DNA from 4 places in the Streptomyces sp. NPDC053673 genome. Region 3 is predicted to be linked to each of the others. Evidence: riboswitches for the same ligand, from Rfam matches in the RefSeq annotation. Region 3 holds a riboswitch; each other region holds the start of a gene.
What was found. A riboswitch is a leader RNA that binds a small molecule or an ion and turns the genes downstream of it on or off. The one in region 3 is predicted to bind cyclic di-AMP.

Region 1: another riboswitch for cyclic di-AMP. It lies ahead of ACZ6ZQ_RS05755 (transglycosylase family protein); the one in region 3 lies ahead of ACZ6ZQ_RS02075 (M23 family metallopeptidase).
Region 2: another riboswitch for cyclic di-AMP. It lies ahead of ACZ6ZQ_RS32400 (M23 family metallopeptidase); the one in region 3 lies ahead of ACZ6ZQ_RS02075 (M23 family metallopeptidase).
Region 4: another riboswitch for cyclic di-AMP. It lies ahead of ACZ6ZQ_RS28105 (C40 family peptidase); the one in region 3 lies ahead of ACZ6ZQ_RS02075 (M23 family metallopeptidase).

What each region holds. Positions count from the first base shown of each region.
Region 1 covers NZ_JBVJKN010000002.1:557,920-565,260, forward strand. Annotated here, with positions in the region: gene ACZ6ZQ_RS05740 (nucleoside triphosphate pyrophosphohydrolase) at 1-298, shown strand, start outside; gene ACZ6ZQ_RS05745 (cytochrome P450 family protein) at 485-1,744, shown strand; gene ACZ6ZQ_RS05750 (transglycosylase family protein) at 1,973-2,863, shown strand; cyclic di-AMP (ydaO/yuaA leader) riboswitch at 3,121-3,286, shown strand; gene ACZ6ZQ_RS05755 (transglycosylase family protein) at 3,291-3,962, shown strand; gene eno (phosphopyruvate hydratase) at 4,394-5,674, shown strand; gene ACZ6ZQ_RS05765 (FtsB family cell division protein) at 5,843-6,316, shown strand; gene ACZ6ZQ_RS05770 (DUF501 domain-containing protein) at 6,393-7,052, shown strand; gene ACZ6ZQ_RS05775 (Ppx/GppA phosphatase family protein) at 7,049-7,341, shown strand, end outside.
Region 2 covers NZ_JBVJKN010000035.1:9,397-16,737, forward strand. Annotated here, with positions in the region: gene ACZ6ZQ_RS32385 (DNA gyrase/topoisomerase IV subunit A) at 1-2,111, opposite strand, end outside; gene ACZ6ZQ_RS32390 (M16 family metallopeptidase) at 2,323-3,669, shown strand; gene ACZ6ZQ_RS32395 (M16 family metallopeptidase) at 3,687-5,069, shown strand; cyclic di-AMP (ydaO/yuaA leader) riboswitch at 5,277-5,441, shown strand; gene ACZ6ZQ_RS32400 (M23 family metallopeptidase) at 5,455-6,228, shown strand; gene ACZ6ZQ_RS32405 (GntR family transcriptional regulator) at 6,421-7,098, shown strand; gene ACZ6ZQ_RS32410 (HPr family phosphocarrier protein) at 7,236-7,341, opposite strand, start outside.
Region 3 covers NZ_JBVJKN010000001.1:465,965-473,305, reverse strand. Annotated here, with positions in the region: gene ACZ6ZQ_RS02090 (helix-turn-helix domain-containing protein) at 1-165, shown strand, start outside; partial or broken gene ACZ6ZQ_RS02085 (STM4011 family radical SAM protein) at 87-485, shown strand; gene ACZ6ZQ_RS02080 (SGNH/GDSL hydrolase family protein) at 446-1,237, opposite strand; gene ACZ6ZQ_RS02075 (M23 family metallopeptidase) at 1,430-2,398, opposite strand; cyclic di-AMP (ydaO/yuaA leader) riboswitch at 2,403-2,561, opposite strand; gene ACZ6ZQ_RS02070 (alpha-galactosidase) at 3,072-5,168, opposite strand; gene ACZ6ZQ_RS02065 (hypothetical protein) at 5,178-5,420, opposite strand; gene ACZ6ZQ_RS02060 (tyrosine-protein phosphatase) at 5,525-6,340, shown strand; gene ACZ6ZQ_RS02055 (DUF6126 family protein) at 6,360-6,494, opposite strand; gene ACZ6ZQ_RS02050 (helix-turn-helix domain-containing protein) at 6,575-7,195, opposite strand; gene ACZ6ZQ_RS02045 (aspartate aminotransferase family protein) at 7,257-7,341, opposite strand, start outside.
Region 4 covers NZ_JBVJKN010000024.1:47,241-54,581, forward strand. Annotated here, with positions in the region: gene ACZ6ZQ_RS28090 (lipase family alpha/beta hydrolase) at 1-97, shown strand, start outside; gene ACZ6ZQ_RS28095 (M23 family metallopeptidase) at 309-1,913, shown strand; gene pcrA (DNA helicase PcrA) at 2,037-4,508, opposite strand; cyclic di-AMP (ydaO/yuaA leader) riboswitch at 4,832-4,999, shown strand; gene ACZ6ZQ_RS28105 (C40 family peptidase) at 4,998-6,179, shown strand; gene ACZ6ZQ_RS28110 (hypothetical protein) at 6,176-6,304, opposite strand; gene ACZ6ZQ_RS28115 (hypothetical protein) at 6,428-6,781, opposite strand; gene ACZ6ZQ_RS28120 (C40 family peptidase) at 7,036-7,341, shown strand, end outside.

The DNA of each region.
Region 1 (7,341 bases), on a different contig from region 3:
CAAGGAGCACTGGCTCCGCACGAAGGCCGTCGAGAAGCAGCGCGACTCGGTGACGGACGGCATCCCGCTGGGCCAGCCCGGGCTGGCGCTCGCGGCGAAGCTCGCCTCACGCGTGCGGACGGCCGGACTGGACGTGGAGCTGCCGTCCGCCGCCGGTGACCACGGCATCGGCTACGAACTGCTGGCCATGGCCGTACGGGCCGAGGCCGAGGGCCACGACCCGGAGGCCGCGCTGCGGGCCGCGGCCCGCGCCTACCGGGACGCCATCCTGGCGGCGGAGGCCAAGCCGGCCGAGTGATCTGCTTCTGTGGAAGCGGAGTCGGCGGCACCGGCCGCATCGGGGGCGACCGTTCTCGTCGAGTCGATGGTCACGGACGCGTCGGTGGGATCCGCGGCGCGAGCCGCGTTCCAGGCGGAGGCCGGGCCGCCACGGCGCCGAGAAGGCCCCAGGCCAGAACCCGGACGGTCCGGATAACGTCGAGGCGTGAGCAATACACCCGCCCCCGAACTCTTCACCTGGGAGTTCGCCACCGACCCCTACCCCGCCTACGCCTGGCTCCGCGAGCACGCCCCCGTACACAGGACCGCCCTCCCCAGCGGCGTCGAGGCGTGGCTCGTGACCCGGTACGCGGACGCGCGGCAGGCGCTCGCGGATCAGCGGCTGAGCAAGAATCCCGCGCATCATGACGAGCCGGCGCACGCGAAGGGGAAGACGGGGATCCCGGGTGAGCGCAAGGCGGAGCTGATGACGCATCTGCTGAACATCGATCCGCCCGACCACACCCGGCTGCGCCGTCTCGTGTCGAAGGCGTTCACCCCGCGCCGGGTCGCCGAATTCGCCCCGCGCGTACAGGAGCTGACGGACCGTCTCATCGACGGATTCGCCGCACGGGGGGAGGCGGACCTCATCCACGAGTTCGCGTTCCCCCTCCCCATCTACGCCATCTGCGACATGCTCGGCGTCCCGCGCGAGGACCAGGACGACTTCCGTGACTGGGCGGGGATGATGATCCGTCATGGCGGCGGGCCGCGGGGCGGGGTCGCGCGCTCGGTGAAGAAGATGCGCGGCTATCTGGCCGAGCTGATCCACCGCAAGCGCGAAGGCCTTCGGCAAGAAGGGGCTGACGATCTGATCTCGGGGCTCATCAAGGCGTCCGACCACGGCGAGCACCTCACCGAGAACGAGGCCGCCGCCATGGCCTTCATCCTCCTCTTCGCCGGGTTCGAGACCACCGTCAATCTGATCGGTAACGGCGTGTATGCCCTGCTTCGTAACCCGGAGCAGCGCCACCGTCTCCAGGCCTCCCTCGCGGCCGGCGAGAGCGGGCTGCTCGCCACCGGGGTCGAGGAGCTGCTCCGGTACGACGGGCCCGTCGAGCTCGCCACCTGGCGGTTCGCGACCGAACCGCTCACTCTCGGCGGGCAGCGCATCGCCGCGGGCGACCCCGTCCTCGTCGTCCTCGCCTCCGCCGACCGTGACCCCGACCGGTTCCCCGATGCCGACACGCTCGATCTGGGCCGCCGGGACAATCAGCACCTCGGGTACGGACACGGCATCCACTACTGCCTCGGCGCGCCGCTCGCGCGTCTGGAGGGGCAGACCGCGCTCGCGACGCTGCTGGCGCGACTGCCCGACTTGCGGCTTGCAGTCGATCCTTCCGAATTGCGGTGGCGTGGCGGGCTCATTATGCGTGGATTGCGCACTCTGCCCGTTGAGTTCACGCCCCCGCGGAGCCCGCACTGAACTGACGCTCCGTCAGGACTGTGACTTTTACGTGATCTCCGCTGCATCGACTTGTGACTGACGCGCGAGTGCGGCTACGTTCACCCCGACTCGGGGTCTTCGCTGATTCAACCGACTCGGCGGACTCAGGAGTTTTCTGTTGTCACACGGAAGGCACACCGCATGCGCTCCGGGAACGGTCGACACCGCCGCCCCCGTCAGGCCCCCGCTCTCATCGTCGCGGCAGGGGTGACCGGATCGGCCATCGCCATCCCGCTGCTCGGTGCGGGCTCCGCCTCCGCCGCCGACTCCACCACCTGGAACCGCGTCGCCGACTGCGAGAGCGGCGGCATGTGGAGCGCCGACCTCGGCAACGGCTACTACGGCGGCCTGCAGCTCACCCAGGAGACCTGGGAGGCCTACGGCGGCACGGCGTACGCGCCGCGCGCCGACCTCGCCAGCCGCGCCCAGCAGATCTCGGTCGCCGAGATGGTGTTCGCCGCCCAGGGGCCGGCGGCCTGGCCGAACTGCTCGGAGATCGCCGGTCTCGTGCAGGACGGTACCGAGCCCGGGAACGGCGCCGCTTCCACTCCCGCCGCACAGGGTGGGGGCGCCAAGAGCCCGTCGTTCGGTGACGGGGCGGACGTGGCGCCCGAGCCGGACGCCGACGCCGACGCCAAGCCTTCAGCCCCGACCTCGTCCGCCCCGGACGCCGAGCCGTCCACCCCGACTGCCCAGCCGTCCGTCCCGGCCGGCTCCGCGAGCGGTTCCGGCAAGGACCCGGACGCGGCGGGCGATGGTGACGCCGCCGCTGGCGCCGGCACGGACACCGGCTCCGGCAAGCATCGCGGCGCCCCCGCCGACAACGAGGACGAGGCAGACAATTCGGGCGATGAGCGCGAATACGGTCGTCATGCCTCACGAGGTGACGGATCGGCACGAGAGGGTGCCGCTACGGGAGATGGGTACACCGTCCTCCCCGGCGACAGCCTGTCGTCGATCGCGGACGCGGAAAAGGTGCCCGGCGGCTGGCCCGCGCTCTACGAGGCGAACCGAGAGGTCGTCGGCTCCGACGCCGACCTCATCCTGCCTGGCCAGAGCCTCGATCTGGGTCTGGATCAGGGGCAGTTGAAGAAGTAATTCGCTGCCTTATGTCCGGTTCTGTGCAAGTGAGACATGAGTCTCTTCCTGTCAACTGGTGTGTCTTGTCGGTCAACTCCGGTCATCACGCCTCTCACCTGCAAAAACGGACATCTCTACGAGTCAAATAAGCCTGTTTTCTCCCCGATGTTCGTCTTTGAACATCGGGGAGAAGTGCGTTTACGGTCTGGACTGCTCGCCATCGCGGGCCCCGACGACCGCACGCCGAATCCTGCCGGCGGACGACGGGAACAGTCGACGCGCAAGCGCCGAAGGCAGGAGCGGGGGACCCAAGGTAAGTGCCGGACCGGCCCGATGAGGGAGGGAACGGCTTGGGGTGAAGCCGCGCGCAAGTCGCGTGGCCGGGCAACTCACTTGGCCCGAACCCGACAGCTCACCTCGTAGGCGTCGGTGAGGGGAAAACTCCATGCTGCTTTCCGGCAAGGGCAAGCACCGTCGCCCGACCGTCTTCCGGCGGTCCGCCCGTATCGCCTCGCTCGCCGGTGTCACCGGTGTCGCGATCGCCGCTCCGCTGATCGCCACCGGCACCGCGTCCGCCGCCACCGCCTCCGAGTGGGACACCGTCGCCCAGTGCGAGTCCGGCGGCAACTGGTCCATCAACACCGGCAACGGCTTCTACGGCGGCCTGCAGTTCTCGGCCTCCACCTGGGCCGCGTACGGCGGCACCGCCTACGCCGCCACCGCCGACCAGGCGTCGAAGGCCCAGCAGATCGAGATCGCCGAGAAGGTCCTGGCGGGCCAGGGCAAGGGTGCCTGGCCGAACTGCGGCGTGGGCCTGTCCAACGCCGCGTACACCGGTTCCGCCCCGGCTGCCCCGGCCGCCCCCAAGGCCGAGACCCCCGCCCCGAAGCGCGCCGAGGTCCCGACCACCCGCTCCGAGCGCTCCGCCGCCCCGGCCCCCGCGAAGGGCTTCAAGAAGGGCGACGGCGAGTACACGGTCAAGGCCGGCGACACCCTCAGCAAGATCGCCGAGACCAAGAAGGTCAAGGGCGGCTGGAAGAAGCTGTTCGACCTGAACAAGGACGTCATCGCCGACGCGGACGTCATTCACCCGGGCCAGAAGCTCCACCTGAGCTGACGACCCGGACCCGGGGCCGGCCCCGGTCCGGGATTCCCCCGACCCGGACCGGGCGCTCCGTAGTCCTCGACGGACTTCCGTAGTCCCCTACGGGTACCCGTAGCCCGGTGGACCCGGTGGACCCGGTGGACCCGGTGGACCCGGTGGACCCGGTGGACCCGGCGGACCACCGGTCGTACGCACCCCCGTCCCCCCGCTCCCAGCCCCCGTCCCCAAGCTCCCCGGCCCGGCGCGCCTTCCCCCCGTACACGCCGGGCCGGGGTTTCTGTCTGTTTCGTGCCCTTTTTCGTCCCATGGGGCGGGCACCGGCTGGCCGATGCCCGCGAGCCGGATAGGCTCGTGTCGCAAGGCCAAAGCGACCCTGCACCGACCTGCGCTGCACCTGCTTCGCATACGTCACATTCAGCGTCACATCCCAGAAGGAGATGCTCGTGCCGTCCATCGACGTCGTCGTAGCCCGGGAAATCCTGGACTCCCGAGGCAACCCCACGGTCGAGGTCGAGGTCGGCCTCGACGACGGCAGCACCGGCCGTGCTGCCGTCCCGTCCGGTGCGTCCACCGGTGCGTTCGAGGCCCTCGAGCTCCGCGACGGTGACCAGAACCGTTACCAGGGCAAGGGTGTCGAGAAGGCCGTCCTCGCCGTCATCGAGCAGATCGGCCCGGAGCTCGTCGGGTACGACGCCACCGAGCAGCGTCTGATCGACCAGGCGATGTTCGACCTGGACGCCACCCCGGACAAGTCCTCCCTCGGCGCCAACGCCATCCTCGGTGTCTCACTCGCCGTCGCGCACGCCGCTTCCGAGGCCTCCGACCTTCCGCTCTTCCGCTACCTGGGCGGCCCCAACGCGCACCTGCTCCCGGTGCCGATGATGAACATCCTGAACGGCGGCTCGCACGCCGACTCCAACGTGGACATCCAGGAGTTCATGATCGCCCCGATTGGCGCGGAGTCCTTCTCCGAGGCCCTGCGCTGGGGCACCGAGGTCTACCACACCCTCAAGAAGGTCCTGAAGGAAAAGGGCCTGTCCACCGGCCTCGGCGACGAGGGCGGCTTCGCCCCGAACCTCGGCTCCAACCGTGAGGCCCTCGACCTCATCCTCGAGGCCGTCAAGCAGGCCGGCTACGCGCCCGGCAAGGACATCGCGCTCGCGCTTGACGTCGCCGCCTCCGAGTTCTACAAGGACGGCAACTACGAGTTCGAGGGCAAGTCGCGCTCGGCTGCCGAGATGACCGAGTACTACGCGGAGCTCGTCGCCGCGTACCCGCTCGTCTCCATCGAGGACCCGCTCTTCGAGGACGACTGGGACGGCTGGAAGACCATCACCGACAAGCTCGGCTCCAAGGTGCAGCTGGTCGGCGACGACCTGTTCGTCACCAACCCCGAGCGCCTCGCCCGCGGCATCGAGGAGGGCGCGGCCAACGCCCTGCTCGTCAAGGTCAACCAGATCGGTTCGCTGACCGAGACCCTGGACGCCGTCGAGCTGGCTCAGCGCAACGGCTTCAAGTGCATGATGTCCCACCGCTCCGGTGAGACCGAGGACGTCACGATCGCCGACCTGGCCGTCGCCACCAACTGCGGCCAGATCAAGACCGGCGCCCCGGCCCGCTCCGAGCGCGTCGCCAAGTACAACCAGCTGCTGCGCATCGAGGAGATCCTCGACGACGCGGCGGTGTACGCGGGCCGCAGCGCCTTCCCCCGCTTCAAGGGCTGACCGGCGTAAAGCACCAGCCTCCGTACGTCCCCGGCCGCGGTCCCGTACCGTGTCCGGGGACGTACGTACGTAAGAGGACGTGACCACGAGGCCGTGAGCAGTGGCCGTACGTAACAGCCGTACGTAATGGCCGTGAGCAACAGCCGTAAGTAATAGGGGAGGCGAGCGATGACCGGGAAGAACCGGGACCGGTTCTCCACCGCGACCCGGCTGCGGCTGCTCGGCGAGCAGACCGCCGCCCGTGTCTACCGCTCGCAGAACCGCCGGCAGGCCCGCCGCTCCCGGCTGACCGGCCGGGCCGCCTTCCTCGCGCTGGTGGTCTGCACGATGATCGTCGCGCTCGCGTATCCGATGCGGCAGTACGTCTCGCAGCAGAACGAGATCGCCGAGCAGGAGCGGCTCGCGGCCGAGGCCCGCGAACGCGTCGAGGAGCTGCGCGACGAGAAGGCGCGGCTCCAGGACGACGCGCACATCATGAAGCTGGCCCGCGAGCATCTGCACATGGTCATGCCGGGCGAGACCGGCTTCATCGTGATCGACCCCCGGGCCGGCCAGGAGCGGCGCCCCGAGGAGGGCGAAGCGGACCACCCCTGGTACTCGAACGTCTGGGACGGCGTCGACCGCGCCGACGCGCCCCGCTGACCGGTACGGCCGAGGCCACGAACTCAACGACGCAACAGACGCAACAGACGAGACAGACGAAGAGACGTACGTATACATGGAAACGCCCCCGCCGACCACTGAGCACACCCCGCCTACCGAGGCGGACATCGCCGCGTTCAAGGACCAGCTCGGCCGCCCGCCGCGCGGTCTGCGGGCGATCGCCCACCGCTGCCCGTGCGGCCAGCCGGACGTGGTCGAGACGGCCCCGCGGCTGGAGGACGGTACTCCCTTCCCGACGCTGTACTACCTGACCTGCCCGCGTGCGGCCTCGGCCATCGGCACGCTGGAGGCGAACGGCGTCATGAAGGAGATGACCGAGCGGCTGCAGACCGACCCCGAACTGGCGGCGGCCTACCGCGCGGCGCACGAGGACTACATCGCCCGCCGGGACGCGATCGAGGAGCTGAAGGGCTTCCCGAGCGCGGGCGGTATGCCGGACCGGGTGAAGTGTCTGCACGTCCTCGTCGGCCACTCGCTCGCGGCGGGGCCCGGGGTGAACCCGCTCGGCGACGAGGCGATCGCGATGCTGCCGGAGTGGTGGGCGAAGGGCCCGTGCGTCAGCCCGCTCACGGAAGCCGTGACCGAGCCCGGTGCCGGTGACACCGATGTCTCCGGAACCGGAACCGGCAGCACCGGAACCGGCAGCACCGGAACCGGCAGCACCGGAACCACAACCGGCAGCACCGGCACCGGCACCGAGGGGGACGCCCAGTGACCCGCGTCGCCGCCGTCGACTGCGGCACGAACTCGATCCGTCTCCTCATCGCCGACGTCGACCGGGCGACCGGTGAACTGACCGAGCTGGACCGGCGGATGACCATCGTCCGGCTCGGCCAGGGCGTCGACCGCACCGGCCGCCTCGCTCCCGAGGCGCTGGAGCGTACCTTCGCCGCCTGCCGTGACTACGCGGAGATCATCAAGGCGCACGGCGCGGAGAAGGTCCGCTTCGTGGCCACCTCCGCCTCCCGCGACGCCGAGAACCGCGAGGACTTCGTCCGTGGCGT
Region 2 (7,341 bases), on a different contig from region 3:
CCCTCGGCCAGCTTGATGCCCGCCATACCGCCTGCCGGGCGGCCCTGCGGCCTGACCTGCGACGCCTGGAAGCGCAGCAGCTGGGCGTCCGAGGTGATGAAGACCAGGTCCTCCTCGCCCGTGCGCAGCTCGACGCCGCCCACGATCCGGTCACCCTCCTTGAGGCCGATGACCTCCAGCTCGTCCTTGTTGGCCGGATAGTCCGGCACGACCCGCTTGACCACACCCTGGAGCGTGCCCAGCGCCAGGCCGGGCGAGGTCTCGTCGAGGGTGGTCAGGCAGATCACCGTCTCGTCCGCCTCCAGGGACAGGAACTCGGAGAGCTGCGCCCCACCCGACAGGTTCGGCGCCGAAGCGGTGTCCGGAAGCTGCGGGAGATCGATCACCGCGAGCCGCAGCAGCCGGCCCGCCGAGGTGACCACGCCCACGTCACCGCGCGCCGTCGCGGGCACCGCGGAGACGATCACGTCGTGCTTGGCGCGCTTGCCGCCGTCGCCCGGCAGCGGCTCCCCGGTGACCGTACGGGCCAGCAGCCCCGTCGAGGACAGCAGCACCCGGCACGGGTCGTCCGCCACCTCCAGCGGCACGGACGTCACCGCCGCGCCCGCGGACTCCAGCAGCACCGTGCGCCGCTCGGTGCCGAACTTCTTGGCCACCGCGGCCAGTTCGGAGGAGACGAGCTTGCGCAGCTCCGCGTCCGACTCCAGGATCCGGGTCAGCTCCGCGATCTCCGCGTTGAGCCGGTCGCGCTCGCTCTCCAGCTCGATCCGGTCGAACTTGGTGAGCCGACGCAGCGGCGTGTCCAGGATGTACTGCGTCTGGACCTCGCTGAGCGAGAAGTGCGCGATGAGCCGCTCCTTGGCCTGCGCCGAATTCTCGCTGGAGCGGATGAGACGGATGACCTCGTCGATGTCGAGCAGGGCGACGAGCAGGCCCTCGACCAGATGCAGCCGGTCGCTCTTCTTCCCGCGCCGGAACTCGCTGCGGCGCCGGACGACCTCGAAGCGGTGGTCGAGATAGACCTCCAGCAGTTCCTTGAGGCCCAGCGTCAGCGGCTGGCCGTCGACCAGCGCCACATTGTTGATGCCGAAGGACTCCTCCATCGGCGTCAGCTTGTAGAGCTGCTCCAGCACGGCCTCGGGAATGAAACCGTTCTTGATCTCGATGACCAGGCGCAGTCCGTGCGCACGGTCCGTGAGGTCCTTCACGTCCGCGATGCCCTGCAGCTTCTTCGAGCCGACCAGGTCCTTGATCTTCGCGATCACCTTCTCCGGGCCGACGGTGAAGGGCAGTTCGGTGACGACGAGGCCCTTGCGGCGCGCCGTCACGTCCTCCACGGTGGCCGTCGCGCGGATCTTGAAGGTGCCGCGGCCCGATTCGTACGCGTCCTTGATCCCGGACAGACCGACGATCCGGCCGCCGGTCGGCAGGTCCGGACCCGGGACGAAACGCATCAGCGTCTCGAGATCCGCGCCCGGGTGCTTGATCAGATGGCGCGCGGCGGCGATGACCTCGCCCAGATTGTGCGGCGGCATGTTCGTCGCCATGCCGACCGCGATGCCGGAGGCGCCGTTGACCAGGAGATTCGGGTAGGCCGCGGGCAGCGCCACGGGCTCCCGCTCCTGCCCGTCGTAGTTCGGCGCGAAATCGACCGTGTCCTCGTCGATCGACTCGGTCATCAGACTCGTCGCGTCGGCCATCCGGCACTCCGTGTACCGCATGGCGGCCGGAGGGTCGTCGTTGCCCAGCGATCCGAAGTTGCCGTGGCCGTCGACCAGCGGCAGGCGCATGGAGAAGGGCTGGGCCATGCGCACCAGCGCGTCGTAGATCGACGCGTCACCGTGCGGGTGGAGCTTGCCCATGACCTCGCCGACGACACGGGCACACTTCACATAGCCCCGGTCGGGGCGCAGCCCCATCTCGTTCATCTGGTACACGATCCGGCGGTGCACCGGCTTCATGCCGTCCCGGGCGTCCGGCAGGGCACGGGAGTAGATCACCGAGTACGCGTACTCGAGGAAGGAGCCCTGCATTTCGTCCACGACGTCGATGTCGAGGATCTTCTCCTCGAAGTCGTCGGGCGGCGGCGTCTTCGTGCTGCGGCGGGCCATCGCTGCTGCGGCTCCTTCACCAACATGATGTACGGGATCTGACGCGGACCATTGTGGACCGTCCCGCTGACAACGCCGACCGCGACCCGGAACAGAGGGCCGACCGCGACCCGGTACAGACGGCGGAAGCACCCGGAACTTCGCCAGGTGTCAGCACGCTTGCATACAGTGGCAGGACATCCTGCAACGCGATCGAAGGGACGACATGCCCATGGGTCACACGGCCACAGCTGAGGCCGGCTCCGGCGGCCTGACAGCGACCGAGCACCGCCTGGCCAACGGCCTTCGCGTGGTGCTCTCCGAGGACCACCTGACCCCGGTCGCCGCGGTCTGCCTCTGGTACGACGTCGGCTCGCGCCACGAGGTCAAGGGGCGTACGGGCCTGGCTCACCTCTTCGAGCACCTGATGTTCCAGGGCTCCGCGCAGGTGCCGGGCAACGGCCACTTCGAGCTGGTGCAGGGAGCGGGCGGCTCGCTCAACGGCACCACCAGTTTCGAGCGCACCAACTACTTCGAGACCATGCCCGCCCACCAGCTGGAGCTCGCGCTCTGGCTGGAGGCCGACCGCATGGGTTCGCTGCTCGCCGCGCTGGACGACGAGTCCATGGAGAACCAGCGGGACGTCGTCAAGAACGAGCGCCGCCAGCGCTACGACAACGTTCCGTACGGCACGGCCTTCGAGAAGCTCACCGCGCTCGCCTACCCGGAGGGCCACCCGTACCACCACACCCCGATCGGCTCGATGGCCGACCTGGACGCGGCGACGCTGGAGGACGCGCGGAACTTCTTCCGTACGTACTACGCGCCGAACAACGCGGTGCTCTCGGTCGTCGGCGACATCGACCCGGCGCGGACCCTCGCCTGGATCGAGAAGTACTTCGGCTCCATCCCCCTGCACGACGGCAAGCAGCCGCCGCGCGACGGCACGCTGCCCGAGATCATCGGGGAGCAGCTGCGCGAGGAGATCCGCGAGGACGTCCCGGCCCGGGCCCTGATGGCCGCCTACCGGCTGCCGCACGACGGCACGCGCGCGTGCGACGCCGCCGACCTGGCGCTCACCGTGCTCGGCGGAGGCGAGTCGTCCAGGCTCCACAACCGTCTGGTGCGCCACGACCGGACGGCCGTCGCCGCCGGCTTCGGTCTGCTGCGCCTCGCGGGAGCGCCCTCGCTCGGCTGGCTGGACGTGAAGACGTCCGCCGGCGTCGAGGTGCCGGACATCGAGGCCGCCGTCGACGACGAGCTGGCCAGGTTCGCCGCCGAGGGCCCCACCGCCGAGGAGATGGAGCGGGCGCAGGCCCAGCTGGAGCGCGAGTGGCTGGACCGTCTCGGCACGGTCGCGGGCCGCGCCGACGAACTGTGCCGGTACGCCGTGCTCTTCGGCGACCCCCAGCTGGCGCTCAGCGCCGTCCAGCGCGTCCTCGACATCACCGCCGAGGAGGTGCAGGCGGTCGCCAAGGCTCAGCTGCGCCCGGACAACAGGGCGGTGCTCGTGTACGAGCCCGTCCAAGCAGCTGACGCCACCGAGGACAACGACGACGCAGAGGGAGCGGACCAGTGACCGACGCTGCCGTGACCATGGACTTCCATCCGCAGCCGCAGGCCGGCGAGGCCAAGCCGTGGACCTTCCCCGCTCCCGACCGCGGCACGCTCGACAACGGTCTGACCGTTCTGCGCTGCCACCGCCCCGGCCAGCAGGTCGTGGCGGTCGAGATCTTCCTCGACGCTCCCCTGGACGCCGAGCCGGAGGGTCTGGACGGCGTCGCGACGATCATGGCGCGGGCGCTCTCGGAGGGCACCGACAAGCACACGGCGGAGGAGTTCGCCGCGGAGCTGGAGCGGTGCGGCGCCACGCTCGACTCGCACGCCGACCACCCAGGCGTCCGGGTCTCCCTCGAGGTGCCGGTCTCCCGGCTCCCCAAGGCCCTCGGCCTGCTCGCCGAGGCGCTGCGCGCCCCGCTCTTCGCCGACAGCGAGGTCGAGCGGCTCGTACGCAACCGGCTGGACGAGATCCCGCACGAGACGGCGAACCCGGGCCGCCGCGCCGCCAAGGAGCTCTCGAAGGAGCTCTTCCCGGCCTCCTCGCGGATGTCGCGGCCCCGCCAGGGCATCGAGGAGACCGTCGAGCGGATCGACTCCGCCGCCGTCCGCGCCTTCTACGAGGCGCATGTCCGGCCCGCCGCGACCACCGCCGTGATCGTCGGTGACCTCTCCGGTGTCGATCTGGACGCCGTGCTCGCGGACACGATCGGCGACTGGACCGGTGACGCGGCCGAGAGCCGTCCCGTGCCGCCGATCACCGCCGACGACAACGGCCGCGTCGTCATCGTCGACCGCCCCGGCGCCGTCCAGACGCAGCTGCTGATCGGCCGGATCGGTCCGGACCGGCACGACCAGGTCTGGGCGGCCCAGGTCCTCGGCACGTACTGCCTGGGCGGCACCCTCACCTCGCGCCTGGACCGCGTCCTGCGCGAGGAGAAGGGATACACGTACGGAGTGCGTGCCTTCGGCCAGGTGCTGCGCTCCGGAGCCCCCACGTCCCCGGGAGGGGCCACGGGCGCCGCGATGCTGGCCATCAGCGGTTCCGTCGACACCCCGCACACCGGCCCGGCGCTGGACGACCTCTGGAAGGTGCTGCGCACCCTCGCCGCGGAGGGACTGACGGACGCGGAGCGCGATGTCGCCGTACAGAACCTGGTGGGCGTCGCCCCGCTGAAGTACGAGACGGCGGGATCCGTCGCGGGCACGCTCGCCGACCAGGTCGAGCAGCACCTCCCGGACGACTTCCAGACGCAGTTGTACGCGCGCCTGGCCGAGACCGGCACGGTCGAGGCGACGGCCGCGGCCGTCAGCGCCTTCCCGGTGGACCGGCTCGTCACGGTCCTCGTCGGGGACGCCGCCGAGATCGAGGAGCCGGTCAAGGCCCTCGGAATCGGTGAAGTGACCGTTGTCACGGGCTGATTGACCGCCGGGCGATCCGGCGGACCGGGAAGGCCCCGTTGGCCACACGCCAACGGGGCCTTCCCCTATGTCCGTTTTATTGGAGAGGCGGGGTGTCTGCCCTGTGGCGTGCACTACAAAACGGCGTGTCTGTTTGGTGATTGAACGAAGATCGGCTTAGCGTCTTTTGCGCTGTCCGCCAGTTGCACCAGCCGCACCCGCGGCATCGGTCAGCCATCGCCGAGTCCCCGTCGGGCGCGAGCCTGGGGAGCCGGGGACCCACACGTCCCCCTGGGGTGAATCGGACGCCTTCGCATCCGTGCGGAGGGGCCCGTAGGAGACCTTCCTGCTCCGAACCCGTCAGCTAACCCGGTAGGCGAGAAGGAAGGAAAGGATCAGCCACTACATGGCGTTCACCCGTGCCACCGGGAAGCATCGTGGTCCGAGCCGGCTGTCGCGCAAGAGCGCGGGTGTCGCATCGGTCGCGGCCCTCGCCACCACCGGCGTCATCGGAACCCTCGCCTCCCCGGCGCTCGCCGCCGACGCGGACAGCTCTCCCACCGAGGACACCGGCCTCACCCAGGCGATCGCCGTCGACGACTCGCTCGCCGAGCAGATCGACGCCCAGGCCGCCGCCCAGCAGGAGGAGGCCGCCCTCGCCGCCGCCCAGGCGAAGGCCGAGGCCGAGGCGAAGCGCAAGGCCGAGGCCCGCGCCAAGGAGGCCCGCGAGGCCCGTGAGCGCGCCGCCCGCGAGGCAGAGCGCAAGCGGCTGATGTCCTACAACCTCCCGGTCGCCGGCTCGTACGTCAGCACGAGCTACCACGCCGGCGGCGGGCAGTGGTCCTCCGGCAGCCACACCGGCGTCGACTTCCACGCCGCGTCCGGCACGCAGGTCGTCGCCGTCGGCATGGGCACGGTCGTGGAGGCCGGCTGGGGCGGTGCGTACGGCAACAACATCGTGATCCGGATGCACGACGGCACGTACACCCAGTACGGCCATCTCTCGTCCATCGGCGTCTCGGTCGGCCAGACCGTCACCCCGGGCCAGCAGATCGGCCTCTCCGGGTCGACCGGCAACTCGTCCGGCCCGCACCTCCACTTCGAGGCCCGCACGAGCCCCGACTACGGCTCGGACATCGACCCGGTCGCGTATCTGCGTTCGCACGGCGTCAGCGTATGACCCCTCGGACGACCCCTCGCGCATGACGAAGGCCCCGGCTCGGTACGGATCGAGCCGGGGCCTTCGGCGTATTCAGGCCAAAAGATATCCACGGATTCTCGTTTGCCATCCGAAATTCCGGCCCGCTGCAATAGAGTCACTGAACAGGCGTCGCTCGACTGGGTTTCGCGCGAATTAAGGCGGAGGTTCGGTATGCGCATTCCTGCGCGCTCGGTATGCACGGCGATCCGCGACGACATCGTCTCCGGTGTCTTCGAGCGCGGCAGCCGGCTCACCGAGGAGCAGCTGGCGCGCCGCTACGGCGTATCACGCGTCCCCGTGCGCGAGGCGCTGCGCACGCTGGAGTCGGAGGGCTTCGTCGTCACGCGCCGGCACGCGGGCGCGTGTGTCGCCGAGCCCACCGAGCAGGAGGCCGTCGACCTGCTGGAGATCAGGATGCTGCTGGAGCCGCTGGGCGCGGCGCGGGCCGCCCAGCGGCGCACGGAGGCCCATCTCAAGGTGCTGCGTGGCCTGGTCAGACTGGGCCAGGAGCGGGCCCGGCGGGGCCAGGGCGAGGATCTGCGCTCGCTCGGCGGGTGGTTCCACGAGACCCTCGCCCAGGCATCCGGCAGCCCCGGGCTCACCGCGCTTCTCACCCAGCTCCGGCACAAGATCGCCTGGATGTACTCCGTCGAGCCGCCCGCCCGGCCGGTCGAGTCCTGGGCCGAGCACGGCGCGATCGTGGACGCGGTGGCGCGCGGCGACGCCGAGCGGGCCCGGGCGCTCACCTCGATGCACGCCGAGCGGGCCACGAGCGCGCACCGGTTGCGCATCCCGGTGGGCGTGAGGGCTTCGCAACACTCTGTAAACACGACAGGCGACGGAAATTAACAAAAGCGCCGTATACAAAGAGCAGCTATTTATGGGTGGCCTGTTCTTCGCTGCCCTGGTGACGGATGCGCGGATAAACGAAGAAGCCGCGGCCCGATAATTCAGGGCCGCGGCTCCGCCGCGAATTCGAGGGGGACTCAGACGGTCTCGGGGAGCTCCTCGAGACCCTCGGCGACCAGCTTCGCCAGACGGTCGAGGGCGGCGTCCGCGCCGTCCGCGTCCGAGGCGAGCACGATCTCCTCG
Region 3 (7,341 bases):
AGCGGGGACACCGTGTTGTTCAGCGGAGGAGGGCCTGGTCGAGGATCTGGCACCCACGTGAAGACGGTCGCCCGCGGCCGCCACACGCCCTTGACCCGCTCTTCCCGTACAGCCGCCGTCCACACCGCTCGGCCGGCCTGCCGTGCCGGACGGGCGAGTCCGTGATCTCGGTGAACGGCGACGGGACGGTGCGGCGCTGCCACTTCGTACGGGCCGAGCTCGGCAATCTCTATGACGGCTCGTACCGGGCGGCGCTGCGCCCCCGTGCCTGCCCGCTCGCGGTGTGCGACTGCCACATCGGCTATGTCCATCTCGAATCGCTGCCGCTGTACGACGTGTTCGCGGGCGGGGTGCTGGAGCGGATCCCCGCTACGGACTCCCCCGCCACGGGCTCCCCCGCCACGGGCTCCCCCGTCGCAGGCACTGCCGCGGGGGCGGGGAACGCTCAGAGCGGAAGCAGGTCCGGGCGCTTCGGCTCCACATGATCGCCGGATGATTCGCCCCGCAGCCGTCGGCCGATCCACGGTACGAGGTACTCGCGCGCCCAGAGGATGTCGTCGCGGCGGACTTCGAGCGTGCCACGCGGCGGCAGTGGCGGCCACGGCTGGTCCGGGTCGGCCGGCACGTCGATGCCGAGCACCTGGGCGGCACGGAGCGCGACGCGCGTGTGGCCCTCGGGCGAGAGATGCAGCCGGTCGTCGTCCCAGGCGCGCCTGTCCTGGACGGACTTGAGCGACCAGAGGTCGAGTACGGGGCAGTCGTAGCGGTCGGCGATGGCGCGGACATGCGCGGTGTACGTGGCGATCTTGCCGCGCAGATGGCGGAGCACGGGTACGCCGCGGGTGTCGAAGCCGGTGGTCACCATGACGGTGCCGACGGAGGCGGTGAGGTCGGCGACGGCCCGTTCGAAGCGTTCCGCGACGTCGTCGGGGTCGGTTCCGGGCCGGATGATGTCGTTGCCGCCGGCGCAGAACGTCACCAGGTCGGGGGCGAGTTCCTTCGCCCGCGGGACCTGTTCCTCGACGATCTGGTCGAGGAGCCTGCCTCGTACGGCGAGGTTGGCGTAGCGGAAGGTGTGTTCCGGTACCCGGTCGTCCAGGAGGACCGCGAGCCGGTCCGCCCAGCCGACGAACTGTCCCTCAGGTCCCGGGTCGCCGACGCCCTCGGTGAAGCTGTCACCGATCGCCGCATAGGACCCGATTGCGCTGTTTGTTCTTGATCGCGAAGCGTCTGCCACGTCGAGACATCTTTCCTCGCGGGAAGTGACTTACGCCACCGTAGGGAGGGGTTGACGCGGGGTGATATAGGCCACCCGGTCAGTTTTCCGCAAAGCGGGAATACCCGGCCGGGGCCGGAACGCGCGCGTCCGCCGGCCCCATGGTGCGGGGCCGGCGGACGGAGAGACGCCGTGTCAGGTACGGACGTCGCGTCAGATCGAGACGCCGTGCCGGCGGAGGTAGGCCAGCGGGTCGATGTCCGAGCCGTAGCTCGGGCTCGTCCGGATCTCGAAGTGCAGGTGCGGGCCGGTGGAGTTGCCGGTGGAGCCGGAGAGGCCGATCTGCTGCCCGCCGGTGACGCTCTCGCCGGACGCGATGGAGAGCTGGGAGAGGTGGGCGTACTGCGAGTACGTGCCGTCGTTGTGCTTGATGACGACCTCGTTGCCGTACGCGCCGCTCCAGCCGGCCGACACGACGGTGCCCGGGCCGACGGCCTTCACGGACGTACCGGTGGCGGCGATGAAGTCGACACCGGTGTGGTAACCGCTGGACCACATGGAACCGGCGGTCTTGTACGCGGTGCTGATGCCGCCACGGACCGGCGCGAAGAAGCCGGAAAAACTGGTCTGCGCGGCGGCGTTCGTGGCGGGAGCCTCGGCGGCGGCCGGAGCAGCCTTGGGGCGCTCAGCGGTACGGGAGGCACGCTCGGAGGAACCGGACGGCTTCTCGCTCTTGGCCGGAGCCTTGGCCTTCCGCTCGGGCTTCGCCTCGCTCTCGACCTTCGCCTTGCCCTGGACCTTCGCCTTGCCGCCGAGGGCCAGCTTGAGCCCCGGGTGGATCAGCGACGGGTTCTCGCCGACGGCGGCGCGATTGTCGGCGTACAGCTTCTTCCAGCCGCCGCTGACGCTCTGCTCCTGGGCGATCTTCGACAGGTAGTCACCGGCCACGACGGTGTACGTCGCAGGCGCCTTGGGGGCCTTCGGCGCCTGCGGGGCGACGGACTTCTTGGCGACGGCTGCGATGCGCCCGGGGGCGGCGGAGGGCGCGGACTTCTCGGCGGCGTGCGCACCGAAGGCGCCGATGAGCGGGAGTGCGATGGCGGCCCCGCCCGTTCCGGCGGCGACGAATCCACGCGTGATCGGGTTGGTCCTCGGACGGCGATGCTTACCCTTACCGGGCATGGCGAATTCCTCTCCGCCGCCTGCGAGGTGAGCTGTCGGGTTCGGACTGGAGATGCCCGGCCACGCATGGCGCGCGACTTCACCCCGAGCCGTCCGGGATCCCGGAACGGCGTACTACCTGGGTCCCCCGCTCCTGCCACACGTGGGTGGGTGCGATATTCCGGACGGCGGCAGGATTAGGCGTTCCGACCGGATTGCGGTGACCGTAAGCGAGCCGGGTCGGAGCGAACAAGCCATCAATTTCGCCGGGAACCCTTCCGCCTGATTTCAACCTGGATTTCCCGGTCACGCTGCGTAAATCCCGGATCTTCGATTTCCTTCATAACAAGGGAGTTCACATGTCCGGCATCGCCACAGAACGTCACAGATATGATCCCGCTCACGGACCTGAGCCCATCTACCCCTTAACTCGGGCGTGTTACCCGAAACTGGCGAATACGGACAGATCGACCATTAGGCCCGTTTGGCGCCAACTGCATACACGGGTAAGGGGTACGTCACCCACCCCTTGTTGGGCGATTCACCCTACTCACCCATATTGCCCCTTTTGCTCCGCAGCTGGCTCGGCAAGCAGACGCTGCGAGGCCACCCACCAAGTGCACGGCGAAATCCGGGAGTTCACGAATCGGCCGCCCAGGGCTTCCGCCCAGGTGCTGACCGGACCCGGGCGCGGTCAGCGGCGCCGCAGCCGGATCACCGTCGCGTCAAGATCACCGTGGAGACCCGTGTGCAGCCCGTGGTGGAGCAGGACGGAGCCCCGGTGAACGACACCGGTGTCCAGGCACTCGTACGCCGCCGACGGTTCGAGGCCCCGCAGACGCAGGCACGGGGGCCGCTCACCGTAGTGCTGGGCCTGCAGCCATGCCAGGACCACGGCCTCGTCGCCACGCACGTACTGCACGGCGCTCAGCCCGCCCTCCGGCGGCCGCAGCCGATAGAGATCACCGTGCTGCACGACCGGCCTGATCCTTTTGTAGAGCTCCACCCAGCCGCGTGCCTCGGTCAGCTCGTCCTCGCTCCATCCGGTGAGGTCGCCGCCGATGCCCAGCACCCCGGCCATGGCGCTCACGAAACGGAACCTCAGCGAGCTGATCCGCCCGTTGAGCTGCACATTCGGACTGTCGGTGACCCATGCGGCCATCACCCGGGCCGGATGCAGCTGGCCGAAGCCGTACTGGATGGCCAGACGATCCAGCGGATCGGTGTTGTCGGAGGTCCACACCTGGTCGGTCCGGGAAAGAATCCCCAGGTCGATCCGGCCGCCACCACCCGAGCAGGACTCGAAGACCACGGCCGGGTGCGCGGCCCGCAGCCGGTCCAGCAGGGCGTACAGCGCGTGGACGTGCTCGACCCACAGCTTCTGCGGGTACGGCTCCCCCGGCCAGCCCGCGTCCGTGAAGCAGCGGTTGAAATCCCACTTCACATAGTCGATGGGGGCCGCGGACAGCAGCCGGTCCAGCTGCTCCCAGAGGTGGTCCCGGACATCCGCGCGGGCGAGATTCAGCACCAGCTGATTGCGGAATTCGGTCCGGGTGCGGCCGCGGTGGTGCTGCACCCAGTCCGGGTGCGCCCGGTACAGATCGCTGTCGGCATTGACCATCTCCGGCTCGACCCAGATCCCGAACCGCATGCCCAGTGCGTGCACGTCGTCGGCGAGCGGTTTCAGCCCCTTGGGGAAGCGGTCCGGGTTCGGCGTCCAGTCCCCGAGCCCGGCCCGGTCGCTCGTCCGCTTCCCGAACCAGGCGTCGTCCACGACGAAGAGCTCCACCCCCATCGCCGCGGCCCGGCGGGCCAGCGCCCGCTGCTGCTCCTCCGAGATGTCGAAGCCGGTGGCCTCCCACGAGTTGTAGAGGACCGGACGGGAGGCCCTGGCGTCCGGAATGACATGGGCGCGCTGCCAGGCGTGCCAGGCCCGGCTGGCAGCCCCGAATCCTCCGTCGGTCCACAGCCCGGCGAACACGGGCGAGGTGTAGGACTCACCCGGCGCGAGGAGCAGCAGTCCGGAGTCGTCGTAGCCGGCGCCGCCGCTGATCTGCACCTGGCCGTCGGGGAGGTGCTGAACGGCGATCCGCCATGATCCCGACCAGCCGAGCGCGCAGCCGTACACCTCCCCGTGCTCCTCCGTGGCCTCCCCGTCGTCGACGGCGACCCAGGGCAGGTGCTGGTGCCCGGTGTGCCCGCGGCGCGACCCGAGCACCTTCTCGCCGTACGTGAGCTCGGACCGTACGAGCAGGGACTCGGCCGCCCAGCGGCCGTGCAGCTGGGAGAGCCGGCGGCGGTCGCGGCGGGGCAGCGTCCAGACGGCTGCGTCGGCGCGCAGCAGCTCCAGTGCGGGACCGTCTCCGGCATGGGCCACGCTGACCCAGCGCTCGATCACATCGGAACCGTCCCGCATCCGGTAGTGGAGGGTCAGCGCGAGGCCGTGCACGGGGTCGCTGAAGCACAGCCGCAGCTCGTCGCCGCCGTCATCCACCAGCCCGTCGTCGAAGCGCCACTCGGTGCCTCGGACCTCGTCCGTACGGACCGAGAGCGCGGGCCGCACGAAGCGGGGGCCGCCTTCGACGGGATACTCCTCGTGCCCGTCGAGTGGCGACTCGAACGGCCAGTAGGGCGGGAGCGGTCGGGAGGCGAGGTCCTCGGCGTCGGCCGGGCGGATGCGCGGCCCCCAGTGCAGATGGAGGAGCTCGTCCCGGTCGGTGACGAACAGCGCATAGCTGCTCGTGATGCCGGACAGAACCCAGATGCGACCGCTGCCCATCGCCTCGATCATCCCGACCCCTCAAATTCTCACACGTCCGCACATCATCGCGCGCGATCCATCATCGAGGCAACGGCCTTGCAGCCGCCTTGAGGCGCGCCCAGGGACGGCGATGCGAAGGTCCAGAAGCTGTTGGGCATGCATCGGCACGTGGTCCTCGGCGAGACCGTCGATGAGGCCGCCAAGCGGAATCGGCTGATCCAGCGCGAGCGCGCCGTTGGACAGGATGAGCGATGGCACCAGAACCCGGTGAGCCTGCGGCACAGCCCTTCCGGCGGAGCCGAAATGATTGCCTGAGGAATCGATGTCGTATGGTCAGGAACGCGCCATTGTCGGCGAGCGCCGACCGCAGACACGGAGGAGCCACCGTGACGCAGCAGCTGCCGCAGATCCCGTCGACCGAACCCGAGCTGTCCGGGGTGCGCAACTTCCGGGACGTGGGCGGACTGCCGACCGTTGACGGGCGCCAGGTGCGGCACGGGCGGCTCTTCCGCAGCGGTCATCTCGCGCACGCCACCGACAGCGACGCCGCCTTCCTCGCCTCGCTCGGGCTCCACACGATCTTCGACTTCCGCAATGCCGCGGACCAGAAGCTGGAAGGCCCGGACGTCGAACTGCCCGGTGTGCGCAACCTCAACATCCCGCTCACCGACCCGGCGGACGGCGCCGAGTTCTGGAGGATGGTCCGCGAGGGCGACCTCGACCAGCTGAAATCGATCCTCGCCGACGGCAAGGCGGCCGCCCGCATGGTCGCGTCGTACCGCGTGATCATCAGGGAGCGCACGGCCGAGCACAGCCGGGTGCTGCACGCGCTGGCGGAGGACAGCGTCCCGGCCCTGATGCACTGTGCGGCGGGCAAGGACCGCGCGGGTCTGTCGATAGCGGTCTCCCTGCTGGCGGTCGGAGTCGAGCGGGACGCCATCGAGGCCGACTACCTGAAGTCGAACGACCCGCACCGCCGCTACAAGGTGCGCCGCGGCGCCAACGCGCCCTCCGGGATGTCGCCGGAGGTCATGGAGCTCCTCAGCCCGCTCTTCGACGCCCGCTCCGAGTATCTGGCGGCGGCGTTCGAGACGATCGAGGAGACCTGGGGCAGCACCGAGCGCTATCTCTCCGAGGGCCTCAGGATCACGCCCGAGACGCGTGAGCGGCTGCGCGACCGTCTGCTGGACGGATCGGTCTGAGCCCCTGCCGGGCGGCGGGTCACTGGCCGCCCACGGTGAACAGCAGATAAAGGAAGGCCGCGAAGAGGTGGCCTGCCACCAGATAGGCGAAGAGCCGGACGATCAGTCCGACGGGGAACGTGGATTCCTGGCTCGATGACGGCTTCCGGGGCATGGCGGTCTCCTCAGGCGGGCGGGTGTACGGGTCACGGCGGCACACGTGCGGTGTGCGGATCAGACGTGCGGATGTGCTTGTCAGACGTGCGGGTGTGTGTGCGGGTCGGGGCTCTGCAGCAGCGTGTGGACGAAGAGCAGCTCGGCCCCGCCGAGCGTGGCGGCGCCGATACGGTGCGGTGTGAGCGAGTCGAAGTGCGCGCTGTCCCCGGGGTCGAGCTCATGGACCGTGTCACCGAGGCCGAGCCGCAGCCGCCCTTCGAGGACGTACAGCCACTCCTCGCCCGGGTGCACCCGCACCAGTTCCCCCTGGGCGCCGGAGTACGGCACGCGCACCCGCAGCGCCTGCATGGCGCGCCCGCGGCCGCCGGCCTGCCGGTACGTCCAGCCGTCGGCCTCCGCGGGGCCCATCCGGCCCGCGCGGATGATCGCGTCGCGCTCCGGCGGGATCTCGCCGAGCAGCTCGGCGACGGTCGTACCGTAGATCCTGGCCAGCGCGAGCAGCGTCGGCAGCGACGGCTGCCGGTTGCCCGTCTCCAACCGGGACAGGTGGGCGGGGGAAAGACCCGCCCGCTGGGCGGCGGCCTCCAGGGTGAGACCGCGGCGGCGGCGCAGCTCGCGCAGCCGGGGTGCGACATCGGGCAGCTCGTCCGCTGCCTGTCCGGCAGGTTCTCCGGCGGGATGTCCGGCTGGAAGGCTCATGCCTCCATTGCGCCAGGATGTTTCCTCTGGGGCAAATTTCTTGCCCCAGAGGCAAAAGAGCTCAGCGGTTGGCCACGGCCTGCTTGACGAGGGTCTTGCCGAAGTCCCACATCAGCCCGCTCCCGCCGTGCGCATCGTCCATCACG
Region 4 (7,341 bases), on a different contig from region 3:
GCTGCCCGTCCATCCCGCCGTCGCGGCAGGCGTCCGTGAGGCGCTCGAATCGTCCGACGCGGAGGCCGGGGCCTCGGGCGCCGTTTCGGTCGCCTGAAGTCGAACAACAGTCGAACGTAAGGCCAAAGCTGTGCCCGCAGTCCGCCGAAAGGCGGCCGAATGCCCGTTTCCCGTTCCTTCAAAACCTGCTGAAGATTGTCGGCGTCGCATACCGCCGGGTACAGTCGCGCCACTGCTTTGCCTCTGGGACCCCCGCCGTGGGGTGGCCCCCAGATCCTGGTCCTGCTGCCGAGGCGAGAGAGAAGTTGGTGAACGACCAGCACCCCAACGCCGGGTACGACGCGTACGCCACCGGCAGCTTCGACACCGACCCGCTCTTCGGCGCCCTGCCGGGCAGTTACGAAGCGGGACACAGCGGACACAGCGGGCAGTACGACGCGACGCAGTGGAACACGGGCTCCGCGACGGGTTACGAGACCTTCGACGCGCAGGCGCACCAGCAGGCATACCCGCAGCAGTACGACACCACCCACTACGACGCCACGGGCCAGTGGGACGCCAACGCCTGGAACCAGGCAGGACAGTTCGCGACAGGGCAGTACGAAACGGCCGCGGCCACCTTCGCGTACGACACGACCGGCCAATGGCCGGCGGCCGGGTACGGCACGGCATCGGCGTACGAAACGGGCGCGTATGACGCCACCGCCTGGAACTCCGGCGCGGAGGTCCCGGCGGAAGCCACGGCCGTATATCCGCAGTACGCCGACACCCAGCAGTACGCCGACGTCCAGCAGTACGCCGAGCACATCGGGTACGCGGAGCAGCACCTCGATCACACGGAGCACGCAGAGCACACAGAGCCTGCGGAGTACGCCGAGTATCCGGTGCACGACGGCCACCAGGACCTCACCGAGGCCGTCATCCCTGAACAGTTCTCCCCCGCGGACGAGTTCGACGTCGACACCGCGGCCGCGACCGGTTCGGACTACGAGTCCGAAGCCGACCACGCCGCCGACTACGGCTACGAGTCCGAGGGCGACCATGCCGACTACGAAGCCGACTACGACGCCGACACCGAGCTTGACGCCGACGCCGACACCGCCACCGCGCCCGCCGTCGTCCTCTCCCCCGCCGCCGTACCGGTCCGCCCCGTACGCCGGGCCGGCGGCAGCCGCGGACGTCGCCGTACCCCCGCCAAGCGCTCCGCGCTCCTCACCGTCGCCGTACCCTCCGTCTGCGTGATGGGCGTCGCCGGTGTCGCCGCCGCCTCGGTCGGTGGGCTCACCGGCGGCGAGACGAAGGACGCCGACACCGCGGTCACGGCAGCCGATCCGTCATCCGTGAAACCCGTCGCCGCGAACAACAAGCTGGACACCCAGCTGGCGGCGCTCAGCGCAGACGCCCGCGACTTCGGTGACCGCGCCAGCCGCACGCAGGAGCGCATCGACCTCAAGGAGCGCCAGGAGGCCGAGCGCAAGAAGCGCGAGGCGGAGGCCGCCCGGCGCGAGGCACTGCGACCCAAGTTCGCCCTGCCGGTCGCTCAGCACGGGCTGAGTGCGTACTACGGCCAGGCGGGCGTCAACTGGATGTCCATGCACACCGGTATCGACTTCCCCGTCTCGTACGGGACGCCGGTGATGGCTGCGACGGACGGCACCGTGCGCACCCAGTGGAACAGCGCGTACGGGAACATGGCGATCGTGACCGCCGCCGACGGCACGGAGACCTGGTACTGCCACCTCAGCAGCACCAAGATCCGCTCGGGATCGGTCAAGGCCGGCGAGGTCATTGCGTACTCGGGAAACTCGGGCAACTCCACCGGCCCGCACCTGCACTTCGAGGTCCGGCCGGGCGGCGGGTCCGCGATCGACCCGCTGTCGTGGCTGCGCAGCCACGGCCTCAGCCCGACCTAGGCCTGTCCGAGCCGCACCGCGGTCCGAGTTCCGGCTCCGGCTCCGGCTCCGGCTCCGGCTCCGGCCAGCGCACCTGCCCCTGGCCCCGGGGCGGAAGCCGAGCCCCCGCCCCCGAACCGCTTCTTAGAGCTTTTCGACCGGTGCGTACCGCAGAAGCAGCCGCTTCGGCTTGGTGTCACCGAAGTCGATCGTCGCCTGTGCGTCCGCACCCGAGCCGGTCACCGCCATCACGGTCCCCAGTCCGAACTGGTCGTGCGTGACCCGGTCCCCGATCGCCAGCGCGATCACCGGCTTGTCCGTCGTACGCCGCGTGGCGAAGCCCGAAGGGCCGGAGCGCGACCGGGACGACGAGAGCGAAGACGTGATCCCGGACGTCGGGCCGGCGGGCGCCGCCATGGGGCCGGTGCGCTTCCACTGCAGATGCGCGTCCGGGATCTCCTCCAGGAACCGCGACGGCGGGTTGTACGCGGGCTGGCCCCAGGCGCTCCGCATCGACGACCGCGTCAGATAGAGCCGCTCGCGGGCGCGTGTGATGCCCACGTACGCGAGGCGGCGCTCCTCCTCCAGCTCCTTCGTCTGGCCGAGCGCGCGCATGTGCGGGAAGACGCCGTCCTCCATGCCGGTGAGGAACACGACCGGGAACTCCAGGCCCTTCGCCGTGTGCAGCGTCATCAGCGTGATGACACCGGTGCCTTCCTCGTCCTCGTCGGGGATCTGGTCGGAGTCGGCGACGAGCGCGACCTGCTCCAGGAACTCGGCCAGCGTGCCCGCAGCCGCCCCTTCCCGCCCGCCGGGCTCCGCGCGCTCCTGCTCGAATTCGAGGGCGACCGCCGCCAGCTCCTGCAGGTTCTCGATACGGGTCTCGTCCTGCGGGTCGGTCGAGGCCTGCAACTCGGCCAGGTAACCGGTCCGTTCGAGGACGGCCTCCAGAACCGTCGCCGGGCCGGCGCCCGATTCGACGATCGTCCCGAGCTCCTCCATCAGTACGTTGAAGCGCTTGACGGCATTGGCGGAGCGGGCCGCCATGCCGTACGCCTCGTCGACGCGGCGCAGCGCCTGCGGGAAGGTGATCTTCTCCCTGAGCGCCAGGGAGTCGATCATCGCCTCCGCCCGGTCGCCGATGCCGCGCTTGGGCACATTCAGGATCCGGCGCAGCGGGACGTTGTCCTCCGGGTTGGCCAGCACCCGCAGGTACGCCAGCACGTCCCGGACCTCCTTGCGCTCGTAGAAGCGCACGCCGCCGACGACCTTGTAGGGCAGGCCGACGCGGATGAAGATCTCTTCGAAGACACGGGACTGCGCGTTCGTCCGGTAGAAGACCGCTACATCGCCGGCCTTGGCACTGCCCGCGTCCGTCAGCCGGTCGATCTCGTCGGCGACGAACTGGGCCTCGTCGTGCTCGGTGTCGGCGACATAGCCGGTGATCTGCGCGCCCGCGCCCGCATTCGTCCACAGGTTCTTGGGGCGGCGGCTCTCGTTGCGCTCGATGACGGCGTTGGCCGCGGAGAGAATCGTCTGGGTCGAGCGGTAGTTCTGCTCGAGCAGGATCGTCGTCGCGTCCGGGTAGTCCTCCTCGAACTGGAGGATGTTACGGATCGTGGCACCGCGGAAGGCGTAGATCGACTGGTCGGCGTCGCCCACGACGCACAGCTCGGCCGGCTCCAGGTCCTCGTACCCCGTCCCGACCAGCTCGCGGACCAGCGTGTACTGGGCGTGGTTGGTGTCCTGGTACTCGTCGACGAGGACATGGCGGAACCGGCGCCGGTAGTGCTCGGCGACGTCCGGGAACGCCTGGAGCAGATGGACGGTGGTCATGATGATGTCGTCGAAGTCCAGCGCGTTGGCCTCGCGCAGCCGCGCCTGGTACATCCGGTAGGCCTCGGCCAGCGTCTTCTCGAAACCGTCGGCGGCCTGGTCGGCGAAGGTCTCCTCGTCGATCAGCTCGTTCTTCAGGTTCGAGATCTTGGCGCTGAAGGACTTCGGCGGGTAGCGCTTCGGGTCGAGGTCCAGATCACGGCAGACCAGGGCCATCAGCCGCTTGGAGTCGGCGGCGTCGTAGATCGAGAACGACGACGTGAAGCCGAGCTTCTTGCTCTCGCGGCGCAGGATGCGGACGCAGGCGCTGTGGAAGGTGGAGACCCACATGGCGTTGGCGCGCGGGCCGACGAGGTGCTCCACGCGCTCCTTCATCTCGCCCGCGGCCTTGTTCGTGAACGTGATCGCCAGTATCTGGCCGGGGTGCACATGGCGGGTCGCCAGCAGATGGGCGATCCGGTGGGTCAGCACCCGGGTCTTGCCCGAGCCGGCACCGGCGACGATGAGCAGCGGCGAGCCCTGGTGCACGACGGCGGCACGCTGCTGCTCGTTCAGCCCCTCGAGCAGCGCGGCCGGGTCCACGGCGGGGCGCGGCGCCCCGTCCCGGTAGTACGCGTCGCGGGCCGGAGGCGCGTCGAAAGCGCCCTCGAAGAGGTCGTGCGGGACCTCCTCGTGGGGCGGGTGCTCGTCGTGCTCGTCGGGCTCGGGCGGCGGGTGCTCCTCCGGGGCCGAGGTGCGCTGGAGGTCCGCCAGGAAGCTGTCATCAAAGAGGCTGCTCATCGCTCTATGAGTCTAGGCCGCCCCACTGACAGCCCGCCGCCGCCTTCACCACACTCACCGTGCCGGAGCGGAACGCCTCTTCTTGCCCGAGCGCAACGCCTCTCGCTGCCCGAGCAGAAGCAGGGACCGTGCCCGAGCAGCAGCACGCACCGTGCCGGAGCGCACACAGGAACCGATCACATACTGTCACGTCTCGGCCACGACACGCCAAGGTCACGGAAATGTATCGGGCATATCGAACATCGTCCTTCACAGCAGCACCACAGTTTGGCTAGCCTGCTCGCCCAGGCGGCCCGTACTGCCAACGGCGACCTACGCCAATCGGGCAGCCTGCGCCGAATCCGGCCTCCCGCAGGGGAGTTCGGAACCGGGGACCCACCAGACATGTACAACTGGGGTGAATCGGGCCGCACTCCACTCGGCCCGTAGGACAGCCTTCCGTTCCGTCCGAACCCGACAGCTAACCCGGTAGGCGGTCCACGGAAGGAGATGCCGGCCTTGGCGTCGCATCGCAAGCCGCGCAGCCGCACTCGTACGAATTCATCCGCCGTCGGGTTCACGACGGCCGCCCTCGCGGGCGTGACGCTGCTCTCGACCCAGAACGCGACAGCCGAACCGAAGCCGAGCATCGAAGAGGTCCAGAAGAAGGTCGACGACCTGTACCGGCAGGCGGGCTCCGCGACCCAGGACTACAACCGGGCGCAGGAGGCCACCGAGAAGCAGCGCCGCGCGGTGGACACGATCCTCGACGACGTCGCCAAGCGCACGGACTCCCTCAACGAGTCCCGCCGGGCCCTCGGTTCGTACGCGGCCGCCCAGTACCGTACGGGTGCGGTGGCCCCGACCGCCGCGCTGCTTTTCGCCGACAGCCCGCAGGCGTACTTCGACCAGACGCAGCTGATGGACCGGCTGACCGACCAGCAGCGCAGCGCCATCGCCGACTTCGAGACCCAGCAGGCCGCGGCGGCGAAGCAGCGCGCGCGGGCGACCAAGAGCCTGGAGTCGCTGACCGCTTCGCAGCAGACGCTGCGTGAGAGCAAGCAGACCGTCCAGAAGAAGCTCGCCGAGGCGCGGGCGCTGCTGTCCGAGCTGACCGCCGAGGAGAAGGCGCGGCTCGAGGCGCTGGAGCGGCAGCGGGAGGAAGAGGCCCGCCGCAAGGCCGAGGCACAGGCCAAGGCGGAAGCCGAGGCGGAGGCGGAGCGGCTGCGCCAGGAGCGCGCGCAGCAGGAGCAGGCGCAGAACCAGGACACGGGTACCGGCACGGACACGGGTACCGGCACGGGCACGGGCACGGGTACCGGCACCGCCCCCGACTCGTACGCGGCCAAGGCCGAGAAGGTCCTCTCCTTCGCCCGCGCCCAGATCGGCAAGCCGTACGTCTGGGGCGCGACCGGCCCCAGTTCGTACGACTGCTCCGGGCTCACCCAGGCCGCCTGGAAGGCGGCCGGCGTCGATCTGCCCCGGACCACCTGGGACCAGGTGGAGGTCGGACAGCGGGTGGCGACGAACGATCTCCTCCCGGGTGATCTGGTCTTCTTCTACGACGACATCAGCCACGTCGGCATCTACATCGGCGACGGCATGATGATCCACGCCCCGAAGCCGGGCACGAACGTCCGCGAGGAGTCGATCTACTACATGCCGATCTACGGGAGCGTCCGCCCCGCCTAGAGGGCGTGCCGAGCAGACTTGCGGAAGCCGGGCTTGCGGAAGCCCGGCTTGCGGAAGCCCGGCTTGCGGAAGTCGCGCTTACGGAAGTAGCGCCGGTGGAAGCCGCCGCCCGGTGCGGGACTCACGCCGCAACCGGCCATTGGCCAAGGGGAGTTGCGGCATGAGCGGCTCGGGCTCGGCCGACCGGCGCGGACCCCGGAACCCCCGGGTCGCCCGGAATCCCCCGGGCCCCCGGGCCCCCGGGCGCATCACGTCCACAGCGTCGCAATGAAGATGTTCGCCAGCGTCAGCGCGCCCACCGTCGCGAACACCCCCTTGTCCACCTTCTCCTCGTCCCGCTTGACGTAGACCAGCGCGAGGATCACCACGAGCAACGCGAGCTTGATGCCGATCTTGAGGTTGTTCACCGGCTGGTCGTCCGCCTGATTCAGCCCCACCAGCACCACGCCCGTGACCAGCATGGTCAGCGCACCGTGCAGCATCGCGGGCGTGAAGCGCGCCGTCCCCTCGCCCATCGCCTTCATCTGGGTCAGGAAGCCGCCGAGCAGCGCCGCGATACCGATGATGTGCAGGGCTACGAAGACATTGATGAGTACGTCCATGGCACCGGAGCCTAGCCGTACGGTCCGAAAGTGACCCCGGCCGGTCCATCTCCCACCAATACCGGTCAGGACGCCGCCGTGTCGTCACCCGGAGGTTTAGCGTCCTGCCCCAGGCGGCCGACTCCTCACCACCGTCCCGTACCCGGACGGCAGCCGGTCGCCCCCGCCGAAAGAGCCGGCGGTGGACCGTCTCCCCTGTGCGGTCCGCCGCCGGTACCCGTACCGGCGGACCCTACGGAAGGACTGGCTCCCTCGTGGCAGCGCACCGCAAACCCAGGCAGCGCACGCTCTACGGCCCCGCCGCCCGCCTCTCCGCCACCCTCGCGCTCGCCGGCGCGGCAGCCGCCACCGCCTTCGAGGGGGCCGGGCACGCCGAACCGCTCCTCACCCCGGACGAGGTCAGGGCCAAGGCCGACAAACTGTACGAAGAGGCCGAGGAGGCGACCGAGAAGTACAACGGCGCGAAGGAGAAGGCCGACGCGGCAAAGGCCTCGGCGAACGAGCTGCGGGACGAAGCGGCACGGCGTACGGACCGGCTCAACGCCTCCCGCAACGCACTG